3 regions of the Streptomyces sp. L2 genome follow, and region 1 is predicted to be linked to each of the others. Evidence: riboswitches for the same ligand, from Rfam matches in the RefSeq annotation. Region 1 holds a riboswitch; each other region holds the start of a gene.

What was found. Region 1 has a riboswitch for thiamine pyrophosphate ahead of DBP14_RS07755 (thiamine ABC transporter substrate-binding protein). Riboswitches for the same ligand answer to the same signal wherever they lie in the genome.
Region 2: linked by a shared signal. The riboswitch ahead of thiC (phosphomethylpyrimidine synthase ThiC) and the one ahead of DBP14_RS07755 (thiamine ABC transporter substrate-binding protein) in region 1 are both predicted to bind thiamine pyrophosphate.
Region 3: linked by a shared signal. The riboswitch ahead of thiO (glycine oxidase ThiO) and the one ahead of DBP14_RS07755 (thiamine ABC transporter substrate-binding protein) in region 1 are both predicted to bind thiamine pyrophosphate.

What each region holds. Positions count from the first base shown of each region.
Region 1 covers NZ_QBDT01000001.1:1,888,102-1,893,257, reverse strand. Annotated here, with positions in the region: gene DBP14_RS07770 (phosphatidate cytidylyltransferase) at 1-255, shown strand, start outside; gene DBP14_RS07765 (VOC family protein) at 371-1,159, shown strand; gene rlmN (23S rRNA (adenine(2503)-C(2))-methyltransferase RlmN) at 1,250-2,356, shown strand; TPP riboswitch at 2,421-2,529, shown strand; gene DBP14_RS07755 (thiamine ABC transporter substrate-binding protein) at 2,609-3,691, shown strand; gene DBP14_RS07750 (iron ABC transporter permease) at 3,748-5,156, shown strand, end outside.
Region 2 covers NZ_QBDT01000001.1:3,877,367-3,882,522, forward strand. Annotated here, with positions in the region: gene DBP14_RS17105 (YibE/F family protein) at 1-1,287, opposite strand, end outside; TPP riboswitch at 1,368-1,545, shown strand; gene thiC (phosphomethylpyrimidine synthase ThiC) at 1,538-3,322, shown strand; gene DBP14_RS17115 (hypothetical protein) at 3,375-4,253, opposite strand; gene DBP14_RS17120 (metallophosphoesterase) at 4,435-5,156, opposite strand, start outside.
Region 3 covers NZ_QBDT01000001.1:5,909,513-5,914,668, reverse strand. Annotated here, with positions in the region: gene thiE (thiamine phosphate synthase) at 1-471, opposite strand, end outside; gene DBP14_RS26420 (Rv2175c family DNA-binding protein) at 557-922, opposite strand; gene DBP14_RS26415 (FAD-dependent oxidoreductase) at 989-2,221, opposite strand; TPP riboswitch at 2,510-2,621, shown strand; gene thiO (glycine oxidase ThiO) at 2,619-3,785, shown strand; gene thiS (sulfur carrier protein ThiS) at 3,815-4,015, shown strand; gene DBP14_RS26395 (thiazole synthase) at 4,019-4,813, shown strand.

The DNA.
Region 1 (5,156 bases):
GTCGCGGGCGCCCTGTGCATGCAGTTCCTGATCGACGACGGCGCCTGGTGGCAGGGCCTGCTCCTCGGCCTCGCGGTCGCGGCCAGCGCGACGCTCGGCGACCTCGGCGAGTCCATGATCAAACGTGATCTGGGCATCAAGGACATGGGCACCCTCCTCCCGGGGCACGGCGGCATCATGGACCGTCTGGACTCCCTGCTGCCGACGGCTCCCGTGGTGTGGCTGCTGCTGGTGATCTTCGTGGGGAGCGCCTGAGGCAGGCGGCCGCGGGGCCGGGCCGCGTCGGCGCCGGGTCCCACCGGATGCCGAAACGGCGAACCGGCGGGATCGTTCTTCAGTACGCACCGCGAGCACACTGGAGGACCACACCATGCTGACGACCTCATTCGTACCGGGCGCTCCGAACTGGCTCGACCTCGGCAGCCCGGACACCGACGCGGCGGCCGCCTTCTACGCCGCCGTCTTCGGCTGGGACTTCCAGTCGGCGGGCCCGGAGGCGGGCGGCTACGGCTTCTTCCGGCAGGACGGCAGGACCGTCGCCGGTCTCGGCCCCCTCACGGAAGAGGGCGCGAGCCCCTCCTGGACCGTGTACTTCCACACGCCGGACGCCGACGCCACCGCCAAGACCGTGGAACAGGCCGGCGGCAGCGTCCGGGTGCCGCCGTCGGACGTCTTCTCCTACGGCCGGATGGCCGCCTTCACCGACCCCGCCGGGGCGGACTTCTCCGTGTGGCAGCCGGGCGAGACCGGGGGCCTGGAGTCCGTCGGCGTGCCGGGCAGCCTCTCCTGGGCGGAGCTGTACACGACCGACGCAGCCGCGGTGAAGGCGTTCTACGGCTCCGTCTTCTCCTGGCAGATGACCGACATGCCGATGAGCCCCGAGCTGACCTACACGGTCCTCACCCCGGCCGGCGCCGGCGCGGAGGCGGCCCACGGCGGCCTGATGCAGCTCCCGCAGGAGAACCTCGACGCCGGATCGACACCGGAGTGGCACCCGTACTTCGAGGTGAGCGACTGCGACGCCACCACCGCCAGGGCCGCCGAAGCCGGCGCCACCGTCATCATCCCGGCCACCAGCGCGGAGGGCATCGGCCGCTTCGCCATGTTCCTCGACCCGTCCGGCGCCCCCTTCGCCGTGATCAAGAGCGCGATGTCCTGAGCCCCAGTCGGCCCGGGCCACCGCCCCGGGCCACCGCCCCGATTCCGGGCCGCAGGTTCACCCGAGTGGATCTGAGACACTGGTACCACCATGCCCAAGCCCGGAGAACTTACTTTTGTCGCGCCGCGCGGAGCCCAGAAGCCGCCGCGGCATCTCGCCGATCTCTCGCCCGCCGAGCGCAAGGACGCGGTGGCGGAGGCCGGGGAGAAGCCGTTTCGTGCCAAGCAGCTCTCGCAGCACTACTTCGCGCGGTACGCGCACGAGCCCGAGCAGTGGACGGACATCCCGGCCGGCTCCCGGGAGCGGCTGCGCGAGGCGCTGTTCCCGGAGCTGATGACCGTCGTACGGCATCTGTCCACCGACGAGGGGACGACGCGCAAGACGCTGTGGCGGCTGTTCGACGGCACGCTCGTGGAGTCGGTGCTGATGCGCTACCCGGACCGGGTGACGATGTGCATCAGCTCGCAGGCGGGCTGCGGGATGAACTGCCCGTTCTGCGCCACCGGCCAGGCCGGTCTGGACCGGAACCTGTCCACCGCGGAGATCGTCCACCAGATCGTGGACGGCATGCGGGCGCTCCGCGACGGTGACGTGCCCGGCGGACCGGCGCGGCTGTCCAACATCGTCTTCATGGGCATGGGCGAGCCGCTCGCCAACTACAAGCGCGTCGTGGGCGCGATCCGGGCGCTCACCGACCCCGCACCGGACGGGCTCGGGCTGTCCCAGCGCGGGATCACCGTGTCGACCGTCGGCCTGGTCCCGGCCATCCACCGGTTCGCCGACGAGGGCCTGAAGTGCCGGCTCGCGATCTCCCTGCACGCCCCCGACGACGAGCTGCGCGACACCCTCGTGCCGGTGAACACCCGGTGGAAGGTGCGCGAGGTGCTGGACGCCGGTTTCGAGTACGTCGAGAAGTCCGGGCGCCGGCTGTCCATCGAGTACGCCCTCATCCGGGACATCAACGACCAGGCCTGGCGGGGTGACCGGCTCGGCCGGCTGCTCCGGGGCAAACCGGTGCACGTCAACCTGATCCCGCTGAACCCGACGCCGGGCTCGAAGTGGACCGCGTCCCGGCCGGAGGACGAGAAGGCGTTCGTCGAGGCGATCGCCGCCCATGGTGTGCCGGTGACGATCCGGGACACCCGGGGACAGGAGATCGACGGGGCCTGTGGCCAGCTCGCCGCGACCGAGCGATAATCTGGCCATGACAAACCGGCCAGAGTGATCCGGCCACGGCAATCCGGCCGTCTCATACATCTGCATATTCCGACAGGGGAGCGCCACAGCGCTGAGAGTGCGGCGGACAGGGCCGCAGACCCTCTGAACCTTGCCCAGGTCATTCTGGGTAGGAAGTTCGGTCATCACTCAAGCTGTTGCGCCCCGCCCGGGCCCCTCACGGAGCCCGGGCGGGGCCGCGTCTCTTCCTGGCCAACCCCAGGAGGACATCCAGTGCACCACAAGACCCTCGTGGCCGCGGCGGCCGGCCTCGGCCTGATCAGCCTGTCCGCGCTGACCGGCTGCGGCTCCGACGACAAGGCGTCGGCCGCCGACTCCAAGACCGTCACGCTCGTCAGCCACGACTCGTGGGCCGTCTCCAAGAACGTGCTCAAGGACTTCGAGAAGCAGTCCGGGTACAAGGTCCGCGTCCTGAAGGACGGCGACGCCGGCCAGGCCGTCAACAAGGCCATCCTGACCAAGGACAACCCGCAGGGCGACGTCTTCTTCGGCGTCGACAACACCCTGCTCTCCCGCGCCCTCGACAACGGCCTGTTCCAGCCGTACACCGCCAAGGGCCTCGGCACCGTCGGCTCCGCCTACCAGCTCGACGCCGACAAGCACCGGGTCACCCCCATCGACTACGGCGACATCTGCGTCAACTACGACAAGGCCTACTTCAGCAAGCACAAGCTGGCCCCGCCGCAGACCTTCGCCGACCTGGCCAAGCCCGCGTACAAGAACCTCCTCGTCACCGAGAACGCCGCCACCTCCTCGCCCGGCCTCGGCTTCCTGCTCGGCAGCGCCGCCCAGTTCGGCGACCAGGGCTGGCAGGACTACTGGAAGAAGCTCAAGGCCAACGGCGTCAAGGTCGTCGACGGCTGGGAGCAGGCCTACGACCAGGAGTTCTCCGGCTCCTCCGGCGGCAAGAAGGCCGGCGGTGACCGGCCGCTGGTCGTGTCGTACGCCTCCTCCCCGCCCGCCGAGGTGATCTACGCCAAGAAGCGGCCCAGCACCGCCCCCACCGGCGTCGCCACCGGCACCTGCTTCCGGCAGATCGAGTTCGCGGGGCTGCTCAGCAACGCCAAGAACACCCAGGGCGGCAAGGCGTTCATCGACTTCCTGCTCACCAAGGAGTTCCAGCAGGACATGCCGCTGAACATGTTCGTCTACCCGGTGGTGAAGGGCGCCCAGGTCCCGGCCGACTTCACCAAGTACGGTCCGGCCGCGAAGCACCCCGAGACCATGCCGCCCGCCAAGATCGCCGCCAACCGCGACCAGTGGGTCAAGTCGTGGACGTCGCTCGTACTGAAGTAGCCCCCCGCACGGGGCGCACCCGGAGTGCACGCGGGAGCGCGGCGCGGCTGGGCCTGATGGCCCTGCCCGTCGCGTTCTTCGCGCTGTTCTTCGCCTGGCCGGTCGCCGCGATCGTCGCGCGTGGCCTCAAGGTGGACGGCGTCTGGCAGCTCGGGCGGATCACGGACGTCCTCACCCAGCCCGACATCCGGCACGTGCTGTGGTTCACCACCTGGCAGGCGCTCGCCTCCACCGCCCTCACCCTGCTGGCCGCCCTGCCCGCCGCCTACGTCTTCGCCCGCCTCGACTTCCCCGGCAAACAGGTGCTGCGGGCCGTCGTCACCGTCCCGTTCGTGCTGCCCACCGTCGTCGTCGGCACCGCCTTCCTGGCCCTCGTCGGCCGCGGCGGACTGCTCGACGACCTGTGGGGCGTACGGCTGGACACCACCGTGTGGGCGATCCTGCTGGCGCACGTCTTCTTCAACTACGCCGTCGTCGTCCGCACCGTCGGCGGACTGTGGGCCCAGCTCGACCCCCGGCAGGAGGAGGCCGCCCGCATGCTCGGCGCCTCCCCCCTCGCCGCCTGGCGGAAGGTCACCCTGCCCGCCCTCGGACCCGCCGTGGCCGCCGCCGCGCTGATGGTGTTCCTGTTCACCTTCACCTCCTTCGGCATCGTGCAGATCCTCGGCGGCCCCACCTTCGCCACCCTCGAAGTGGAGATCTACCGGCAGACCTCCGAGGTCTTCGACCTGTCCACGGCCGCCGTCCTCACCCTCGTCCAGTTCGCCGCCGTCGGCGCCGTCCTCGCCGTGCACGCCTGGACCGTACGGCGGCGGGAGTCCGCGCTGCGCCTGGTCGACCCGAAGGTGACCGCCCGCCGGCCGCGCGGCACCGGCCAGTGGGCGCTGCTCACCGGCGTCCTCGCCACCATCGCCCTGCTCCTCGTGCTGCCACTCGCCGTCCTCGTCCAGCGCTCCCTGGACGCGCCCGGCCTCGGCTACTACCGGCAGCTGACGAACACCGACGGCGGCACCTTCCTCGTCGCCCCCCTCCAGGCCGTGTGGACCTCCCTGCAGTACGCCGTCGCCGCCACCGCCATCGCCGTGGTGATCGGCGGCCTCGCCGCCGCCGCGCTGGCCCGCCGGGACGCCGGGCGGCTGGTGCGCGGATTCGACGCGCTGCTCATGCTGCCGCTCGGCGTGTCCGCCGTGACCGTCGGCTTCGGCTTCCTGATCGCCCTGGACAAACCGCCGCTGGACCTGCGCCAGTCCTGGATCCTGGTGCCGCTCGCGCAGGCGCTGGTCGGCGCCCCCTTCGTCGTACGGACCATGCTGCCCGTGCTGCGCGCGGTCGACGGGCGGCTGCGGGAGGCCGCCGCCGTGCTCGGCGCCTCGCCGTGGCGGGTGTGGCGCGAGGTCGACCTGCCGATGGTGCGGCGGGCGCTGCTGGTCGCCGCCGGGTTCGCGTTCGCCGTGTCCCTCGGCGA
Region 2 (5,156 bases), 2.0 Mb from region 1:
CAAGGCGGCGAGCGCGGTGGTCACCGGCACCGAGGCGACCAGACCGATCGAGCCCACCAGGGTGCGCACGATCTCCTCGGCCACCAACTCGCTGTTCGCCACGGTGCCCACGCTGCTCTGCGCGATCGAGAACAGCAGCAGCAAGGGCAGCGCGGCACCGGCGTAGGCGAGGACGAGGGTGTTGACCACCGACGCGATGTGGTCGCGCCCGATGCGGATGGCCGCCCGGTACAGACCGCGCCGGCCCAGCGAGGGATTGGCCTCGTGCAACTCCCAGACGGCCGAGGTCTGGGTCACCGTCACGTCGTCCAGGACGCCGAGCGAGCCGATGATGACGCCGGCCAGCAGCAGGCCGCTCATGTCGATCGACGGGTACAGGCCGTGGATGAGGCCCGTGTTGTCGTCCGTGTTGCCGGTGAGCGCGGCCCAGCCGATGAAGAGGGAGCCGAGCACACCGATCAGCGTGAGGGAGACCAGGGTGCCGAGCACCGCGACCGACGTACGCGCCGACAAGCCGTGGCACATGTAGAGGGCGATCAGCATGATGGCGCTCGACCCGATGACCGCCACGAGCAGGGGGTTCGAGCCCTGCAGGATCGCGGGCAGGATGAACAGGGTCAGCACGAGGAAGCTCACGGCCAGCGCGACCAGCGCCATGACGCCCCGCATCCGGCCCACCACCACGACGGCCAGGGCGAAGACCCCGGCCAGCAGCGTCATGGGGAACTTGCGGTCGACGTCCGTGACCGAGTACTGCAGGTCCTTCGGTGCCGAGGGCTCGTAGGCGACGACGACCTTCTGGCCCTGGTGCAGTTGGCGTGGCTGGTCCGGCTGCACGATCTCGGTGAACGTGCGGCCTTTGTCCTTGCCGCTGTCGACGCGGACCGTCGCCTTCTTGCAGGTTCCCTTCGCGTGCTGAGACGCCGAGTCGCCACCGGTGGCGGGGTTGTCACCGGTCGGCGTGCCGCCGCCGGAGGCGTTCACCGACGCACAGCTGACCTCGGCCACTTTGGCGACCGTGGCCTGCTGCGTCTGGCGGTCGAAGCCGACGCCGGTGCGCTCGTGCGGCGGGGCGCCGCCCGGCCAGAGCACCACCAGGCCGACCACGACCGCCGCGGTGAACGGGATCAGGATCGCCGCGATGACCCTGCGCAGATGTGCCGAGACGGGAGCAGCGGGGCCGTGGCTGTGGCTGTGGCTGTGACCGTGCGCGTGGCCGTGTCCGTCGTGCTGCGCCGCGTGGCCGCCGCGAGGCGGTTCCGGGGGCGGTGGCGGGGACTGCTCCATCGTCGTCACCGACCGATCATCGCAAGAACGCTGGGGGCCCCCTGTTCACCGCGCCCGAAATGACGCTAGCGTGGGGGCACCTTTGCACACGCGGGAGCTCGGAGCACCGGGCTGAGAGGGCGCTGACCTCCGTACAGGCGATGTTTCACGTGGAACGACCGACGTTTCACGGGAAACACCGACCGACGGAAGCCGCTGCGTCGACCGCCGAACCTGTTACCGGGTAATGCCGGCGTAGGGAGTAGGTCTCATGACCAACAAGGACGCACGCACGCCTGCCTCCGCTCAGGACGAGAAGTCCCAGGAGGCCGGGAAGTCCATCGGCTGGCACAAGGCGTACGTCGAGGGTTCACGCCCCGACCTGCGCGTGCCGGTCCGCCAGGTGCACCTCACGAACGGGCAGTCGGTCACGCTGTACGACACGTCCGGCCCGTACACCGATCCTCTCCTCGACACCGATGTCCGCAGGGGCCTGCCGCCGCTGCGGGAGAACTGGATCATCGGGCGCGGCGACACCGAGGAGTACGCCGGCCGTCCCGTCCGCCCCGAGGACGACGGGATCAAGCACACCGCGCCGCGCGGCGGTCTGCGCAACCTCGACGCCGTCTTCCCCGGACGCCCGCGGCAGCCCCGGCGGGGCCGGAACGGCACGGCGGTCACCCAGCTCGCGTATGCGCGCCGCGGTGAGATCACGCCCGAGATGGAGTACGTGGCCATCCGGGAGAACGTCGCTCCCGAGGTGGTCCGGGAGGAGATCGCGGCGGGCCGGGCCGTGCTGCCGGCCAACGTCAACCACCCGGAGATCGAGCCGATGATCATCGGCAAGCGGTTCCTGGTGAAGGTCAACGCCAACATCGGCAACTCCGCCGTCACCTCGTCCATCGAGGAGGAGGTGGAGAAGATGACCTGGGCGACCCGCTGGGGCGCCGACACCGTCATGGACCTCTCCACCGGGCGTAACATCCACACCACCCGTGAATGGGTGCTGCGCAACTCCCCCGTGCCGATCGGTACCGTGCCGCTCTACCAGGCGCTGGAGAAGGTCGACGGTCGCGCCGAGGAGCTGACCTGGGAGATCTACAAGGACACGGTCATCGAGCAGGCCGAGCAGGGCGTGGACTACATGACGGTCCACGCGGGCGTGCGCCTGCCGTACGTGCCGCTGACGGCGAACCGCAAGACCGGCATCGTCTCCCGCGGCGGCTCGATCATGGCCGCGTGGTGCCTGGCCCACCACAAGGAATCGTTCCTCTACGAGAACTTCGAGGAGCTCTGCGAGATCCTCGCCGCCTACGACGTCACCTACTCGCTGGGTGACGGACTGCGCCCGGGATCGATCGCGGACGCCAACGACGAAGCGCAGTTCGCGGAGTTGCGCACGCTCGGGGAACTCAACACGATCGCCAAGCGTTTCAACGTACAGACCATGATCGAGGGCCCCGGGCACGTCCCGATGCACAAGATCAAGGAGAACATCGACCTTCAGCAGGAGATCTGCGATGAAGCTCCGTTCTATACGCTCGGCCCGCTGACGACGGACATCGCCCCGGCGTACGACCACATCACCTCGGGCATCGGCGCGGCGATGATCGCCTGGTGGGGTACGGCGATGCTGTGCTACGTCACGCCGAAGGAGCACCTGGGCCTGCCCAACCGGGACGACGTCAAGACCGGCGTCATCACCTACAAGATCGCCGCCCACGCGGCCGACCTCGCCAAGGGCCACCCGGGCGCCCAGGAGTGGGACGACGCCCTGTCCGACGCCCGCTTCGAGTTCCGCTGGGAGGACCAGTTCAACCTGGCCCTCGACCCGGACACGGCCCGGGAGTTCCACGACGAGACCCTCCCGGCGGAACCCGCCAAGACGGCCCACTTCTGCTCGATGTGCGGGCCGAAGTTCTGCTCGATGAAGATCTCGCAGGACATCCGGCGGGAGCACGGAGGCAGCCGGGGCGAGATCGAGGCGGGCATGGCTCAGAAGTCGAAGGAGTTCGCCGCCTCGGGGAACCGGGTGTATCTGCCGATCGCCGAGTAGGCGTGCGGTGGGGCCTGCGGTGTGCGCCCCCGGTGGGGGCGCACACCGGGGGCTAGTCGGGCTGGTGTTCGGGGCCGCCGAAGTCCGGGCTGGTGTAGTCGGGGCTGCTGAAGCTCGGGCGGGGGCCGGGGGCGGTGCCGTCGTCGGGGCTGCTGAAGCCCGGGCGGTCGTAGCCGAGGCGGGGCATGCGGCCGGTCGGGGACGAGGGCGTGGTGCGGTGCAGGGCGGCGGTGCCGGGTTCGGCGAGCGCGTCCCGGAGGAACGGGAGGATGCCGCGTTCCAGGACCGCCTCCCGCCAGGCCGCTCTGGCCGAGGTGACTTCCTGGCCGGCGTCGCCGTCGGGGCCGGGTTCCGCGGAGGTGTTGTTGCGCAGCGCGGTGAGCAGCAGACCGACGGCGGCGACGAGCACCGCGGCCGCGGTCACGGCGCCGAACACCCAGCCGGCGGTGAGCATGGTCTGCGCGAAGGCCTGGCCCGGGTCGAGCATCTTCACGATGTAGCCGACGAGCAGGAAGATCGCGGCGGCGGTGCCGGAGAGGACGGGTGCCAGCACGGCTATCACCGCGACGGCGCCCGCGCCGGCGGTCTCGGCGTCCCCGCCGAGAGCGGTGGCGAGTCCCATGCCGCCCTCGGCCGGTTCCGCGGAAGCGGAATCGGAACCGGAATCCCGGGTTGCGGCGGGGATGGGTGGCGCCGGATGGCGCAGTTCCTCACGGACCTTCACGTAGTGCTGGTACTCGGACGCCGCGGCCGCGGTGATCAGGGCGGTGGCGTTGAGCGCCATGGTGCGCAGTTGTTCGGGGTTGAGCCGCTGTCCGACAGCGGCCAGTTCCGGGCGGTTCGGTGCGGAGCGCAGCGCCTCATCGAGGATCCGCTCGAACTCCTGGCGGTCCTCGTTCAGCAGGTGCTGCGGAACGCTGTTCATGTGCATCCCCCGATGCTCCGTAGGGCTTGGGGCTCGCACGCCGGCGAGCCGTCGGGCAGAAACGGAGGGGAGCCTGCTACGGATAAGGCGATGGTAGAGCCGTGACGGCACACGGTGACAGGGGGTTGCCGGAATTGGGTGCCGACCTGCGACGACCCGGCCGCGGGTACGCCTTCCCCGGGAACGCTCAGATATCCAGGGGAAGTTGCTGGACCAGTAGCTTTCCGGCCATGGTCACTCCGCCGTCCATGGCGATGGCGAGTCCCTCGGCGTAGACGTGCGGACCCTCGACGACGGGCCCGGTGCTGTCCTCGCCGTCTTCGGAGCCGACCTCGCCGAGCAGGTAGGGAATGGGGCTGTGACCGTGCACGACGCGCGTGCCGCCGTAGGTGTCGAGGAGTGAGCGCACGGCGTCGGTGCCCTCGTCGCGGAAGGCGAACCGCTTGGTGAACTTGCGGAACAGGTCCCAGCACTCGTCCGCGTCGTTGCGGGTGAGGGTCTCCCGGACGGTGTCGTTGACGGCCTCGATCGAGTCGCCGTAGTCGAGGTAGGCGGTGGTGTCGGAGTGGAGCAGCAGATGGCCGTCGACCTCCTCGACCGCGTCCAGGCGGGCCATCCACTGCAGATGGTGGTCCTGCAGGCGGTCCATGTCGGTCTTCTGGCCGCCGTTGAGCAGCCAGGCCGCCTGGAAGGTGGCGGTGCCCGCGCCGGAGTTGACGGGGGTGTCGCCGAACCGCTTGGCGCCGAGGAGGAGCAGCTCGTGGTTGCCCATGAGGGCCTTGCAGTAGCCGCCGGCGGCGGCCGCTTCGGCGGACAGCCGCATCACCAGGTCGATGACGCCGATGCCGTCGGGGCCGCGGTCGGTGAAGTCGCCGAGGAACCACAGCCGGGCGGTGCCCGCGGACCACT
Region 3 (5,156 bases), 4.0 Mb from region 1:
GTACCGGACCAGGTCCAGGCCGGGCGCGTGGCGGCCGGGCTTGGTGGGGGTGGGCCAGCACGGGCCGGTGCAGAAGTAGTCCACGCCGTTCTGTGCGGCGGCCGCGGCGGCCTCGGACTCGGCGTGCGTGGAGCGGCCGATCAGGACGTCGTCGCCCAGGATGGCGCGGGCCGCGGGGACCGGGAGGTCGCCCTGGCCGAGGTGCAGGACGCCGGCGCCGGCCGCGTGGGCGACGTCCGCGCGGTCGTTGACGGAGAGCAGCTTGCCGTGCCGGGCGCAGGCGTCGGCGAGGACCGCCAGGTGCTCCAGCTCCTCGGCGGCCTCCATGCCCTTGTCGCGCAGCTGCACGATGTCGACCCCGCCGGCCAGGACCGCGTCCAGGAACTCGGGCAGGTCGCCCTGGCGCCGGCGGGCGTCCGTGCAGAGGTACAGGCGGGCGTCGGCGAGCGCGGTGCGGGCGGTGTCGGACATGCGTGGGTCCCCCGGGGGCGGTGTCGGCGGGTGCCGTGCGGGTGGCGCGTGGGCAGGCCCACGCGCCACCCCGGTACGGCTCGGGTCAGACGGCGAGCGCCTGGGCGCGGCGCTTCACCTCCGTGCCGCGATTCTCGCTCAGGGCCTGCGCGGGGGTGCCGGGCAGGGTCGGGTCGGGGGTGAAGAGCCACTCGATCATCTCTTCGACCGTGAAGCCGTCGTCCCGCAGGAGCGTCAGGGTTCCGGAGAGGCCCTTGACGACCTTGTCCCCGTCGATGAAGGCGGCGGGCACGTGCAGCGCCCTGTTCTCGCCCCGGCGCACGGCGACGAGCTGGCCCTCCTTGACCAGCTGCCGCACACGCGTCACCTCGACACCGAGCATCTCGGCGATGTCGGGGAGGGTGAGCCAGGCGGGGACGAGAGCATCGATCTTTGCGTCAATCTCGGTCACGTGTCGATGGTAGTGCCGGGGTGTGACAGTGGCCCTCCGCGGCACCGTCGTGGCTGGTCGCGCCGGTCAGGAAACCGTCGCGCCCTTCAGCGGCTTCGCGGGGTCGGCCACCACGGCCGGGTCCAGGGGGCGGGCCGATTCGATCAGGCGGCGGCCCTGGGCCAGGTCTCTCGGGCGGCCCACGGCCAGGAGGGCGGCCAGGCGGTCCTCGCGGAGCCAGCAGACGGTCCAGGCCGGATCGGAGGGGTCGCCGCGCCAGAGCAGGCGGTCGGCCGTGGTGTGGTGGCCCGCGTACTGGACGAAGCGGCCGAACTGCTCGGACCAGAAATAGGGCACCGGGTCGTAGGCCGCGGGGGTGAGGCCGATGATGTTCGCCGCGACCGTGCGCGGGCCCTGGAGTGCGTTGTCCCAGTGGTGGACGAGGAGCCGCTCGCCGTACCGGCCCGACGGGAAGGAGGCGCAGTCGCCGACCGCGTACACATCGGGCACGGAGGTGCGCAGGTGGTCGTCGGCGACGACCTCCCCGTGCGCGCCCAGCTCGACGCCGGAACCGGCCAGCCAGGCGGTGGCGGGCCGGGCGCCGATGCCGACGACGACGGCGCCCGCGGGCAGCCGGGAGCCGTCGGCGAGCACGACCTCACCGGGTTCCACGCGCGCCACGCGCGCGTGGGTGCGCAGTTCGGCGCCGGCGTCGGCGTACCAGGCGGCCATCGGGGCGGCGACCTCGGCGGGCAGCACGCCCGCGAGGGGGCGGTCGGCGGCCTCGACGACGGTGACCGCGCACCCGGCCTGGCGGGCGGCGGTGGCGAACTCGGCGCCGATCCATCCGGCGCCGACGACCACGATGTCGTGCTGCCGGGCGAGCACCGGCCGCAGCCGTTCGGCGTCGTCGAGGGTGCGCAGCAGGTGCACGCCGGGCACGCCCTCGGCGCCCGGCAGCAGGATCGGTGCGGCACCGGTGGCGAGGACCAGGTCGTCGTACGGCACCGGACCGGCCTCGGTGTCCAGCTCGTGATCGGCGGGGCGGAAGCCGAGCACCTCGCAGCCGAGCCGGAGGCCGACGTCGAGCGCCGCGAAGTCGACGTCGAAGGCGGACCCCTCGGCCTTGCCGAGCAGCACGGCCTTGGACAGCGGCGGCCGGTCGTACGGCTGGTGCGGCTCGGCGCCGACGACCGTGACGGTGCCGGTGAAGCCCTGTTCCCGCAGCGCGACCGCGGTCTGCACCCCGGCCATCCCGGCGCCCACGACGACCACGCGCCGCCCCGGCGAACCGCCCTCTTCCCGTGTCTGCTCAGTCACCCGATCACCATAAACAACTGACAGGCCGTCAGTCACCGGGGGCCGCCCGGGGAGGGCTAGGGTCTGTCCGGCGGATCAGGTCGCAGGAAATCGGCCGGGCCTCATCAGCACCGGTGAGCGGGGCTTGGCGCGTGCAGCTGCAAGGCGGAGGAGGGCGCCGACGCGGAGCGTCGGCAACCGACGACAACGCCGCAGATGCGCGTGCCAAGCCCCGCGTCTGCGGCATGATCCGCCGGACAGGCCCTAGCCCGGCGTGATCCGGAGCGGAGGCGCTAGGGTGGCCCCCGTACACGCACTCGCGGGAGCCCGGACGCACCGGGCTGAGAGGGAGGCTGGCGGCCTCCGACCGTACGAACCTGATCCGGGTCATGCCGGCGAAGGGAGGGGCTGGACGCCCATGTCGTCACGTACGTCCGACGTCCTCGTCATCGGGGGCGGGATCATCGGCCTGGTCACGGCCTGGCGGGCCGCGCAACGCGGGCTCACCACGGCCGTGGCGGACCCCGAGCCGGGAGGCGGGGCCGCGCGCGTCGCGGCCGGGATGCTGGCCGCGGTCACCGAACTGCACTACGGCGAGGAGACCCTGCTCGCCCTGAACCTGGAGTCCGCCCGGCGCTATCCCGGCTTCGCCGCCGAGCTGACCGAGCTGACCGGGCACGACCTGGGGCACCGCCGCTGCGGCACCCTCGCCGTCGCCCTCGACGCCGACGACCGCGCCCACCTGCGCGAACTGCACGCCCTGCAGCAGCGCTCCGGGCTGGACTCGGTGTGGCTGTCGGGCCGGGAGTGCCGGCGCCTGGAGCCGATGCTCGCACCCGGGGTGCGCGGCGGGCTGCGGGTCGACGGCGACCACCAGGTCGATCCGCGGCGGCTGGCCACGGCCCTGGTCGCGGCCTGCGAGAAGGCCGGGGTCGTGTTCCACCGCGTGTGGGCCGAGCGGCTGGACCTCGCCGGCGGGCGGGCCGTCGGCGTCACCACCGCGGACGGCACCGCGCTGCGCGCCGGACAGGTGGTGCTCGCGGCCGGCAGCCTCAGCGGGCGGCTCCCCGGCGTCCCCGACGACGTGCTGCCGCCGGTGCGGCCCGTGAAGGGGCAGGTGCTGCGCCTGACCGTGCCACCGCGGTTCGCGCCCTTCCTGAGCCGTACCGTCCGGGCCGTGGTGCGCGGCAGCCACGTCTACCTGGTGCCCCGGGAGAACGGCGAACTGGTCGTCGGCGCCACCAGCGAGGAACTGGGCTGGGACACCACGGTGACCGCCGGCGGGGTGTACGAACTGCTGCGCGACGCCCATGAGCTGGTGCCCGGGATCACCGAACTGCCGCTGACCGAGACCCGGGCCGGGCTGCGCCCCGCGTCCCCCGACAACGCGCCGCTGCTCGGGCCGAGCGGCCTGGACGGGCTGCTGCTGGCCACCGGGCACTACCGCAACGGGGTGCTGCTCACGCCGGTCACCGGGGACGTGCTGGCGCACGCGCTGGTCACCGGTGAGCTGCCGGAGGAAGCGCGCCCGTTCACGCCCCGGCGCTTCGCCGCCGCCGTCGCCCTTTCGGAGCAGTCCGCATGAACCTCTCCGTCGACTCCGTCCACACCTTCATCACCGTGTCCGTCAACGGGGAGCGCCGCGAGGTCCCCGCGGGCACGGTGCTCGACTCGCTCGTACGGTCCCTGTCGCCGGCGCCGTCCGGCGTGGCCGCAGCGCTCAACGAGACCGTCGTCCCGCGCACGCGGTGGGCCGGCACGGTCCTCGCCGACGGCGACCGTGTCGAAGTCCTCACCGCCGTTCAAGGAGGCTGACCCATGGCCGACGATCCCTTCGTCCTCGGGGGTACGTCCTTCTCGTCCCGGCTGATCATGGGCACGGGGGGTGCGCCGAGCCTGGACGTGATGGAGCGGGCGCTGGTCGCCTCCGGCACCGAGCTGACCACCGTCGCGATGCGGCGGGTCGATCCCGGGGTGCACGGATCGGTGCTGTCCGTGCTGCGGCGGCTGGGCATCCGGGTGCTGCCGAACACCGCGGGGTGCTACACCGCGGGAGAGGCCGTGCTCACGGCGCGGCTGGCGCGGGAGGCGCTGGGCACGGATCTGATCAAGCTGGAGGTCATCGCCGACGAGCGGACGCTGCTGCCGGATCCGGTGGAGTTGCTGGAGGCGGCGGAGACGCTGGTCGACGACGGGTTCACGGTGCTGCCGTACACGAACGACGATCCGGTGCTGGCGCGGAAGCTGGAGGATGTGGGGTGCGCGGCGGTGATGCCGCTGGGGTCGCCGATCGGGTCGGGGCTGGGGATCCGCAACCCGCACAACTTCCAGTTGATCGTGGAGCGGGCGGGGGTGCCGGTGATCCTGGACGCGGGGGCCGGTACGGCGTCGGACGTGGCGCTGGCGATGGAGCTGGGGTGTGCGGGGGTGATGCTCGCTTCCGCGGTGACGCGGGCGCAGGAGCCGGAGGTGATGGCCGGTGCGATGCGGCACGCGGTGACCGCGGGGCGGTTGGCACGGCTGGCGGGACGCATCCCGCGCCGCCACTTCGCCTCAGCGTCGTCGCCTGCGGCTGGCCTGGCCGTGCTTGACCCGGAGCGGCCCGCGTTCTGACCCGAATCCGCAGGCGGCAACTCCGGCCGCGCGTGTGGCCCGGTCGCTCCGACCAGACCGGGACCTCGGTCGTGGGCTGGTCGGACCCGCCAGCCCACGGACGCGGCCGTCGGGCAGATCCGCGACAAGCACCCTACCGCCCTGCGCCCTGTGCGCGGCGTCGCCCCCGCGGCGGACCAGGTCCCCCAGTATCGAACCTCTGTACGACCTTGCACTCTTTCGCCTAGGCTGTCACCGCACGTGATCAGGGCCTGACCAGTCCGTAGCCGCACGTGCGTCAGTCAGCGACCGGGGGAACGCCGTCGCTCACGGGGAGGGGTCGCTTCGTCATGCCGTCCTGCCG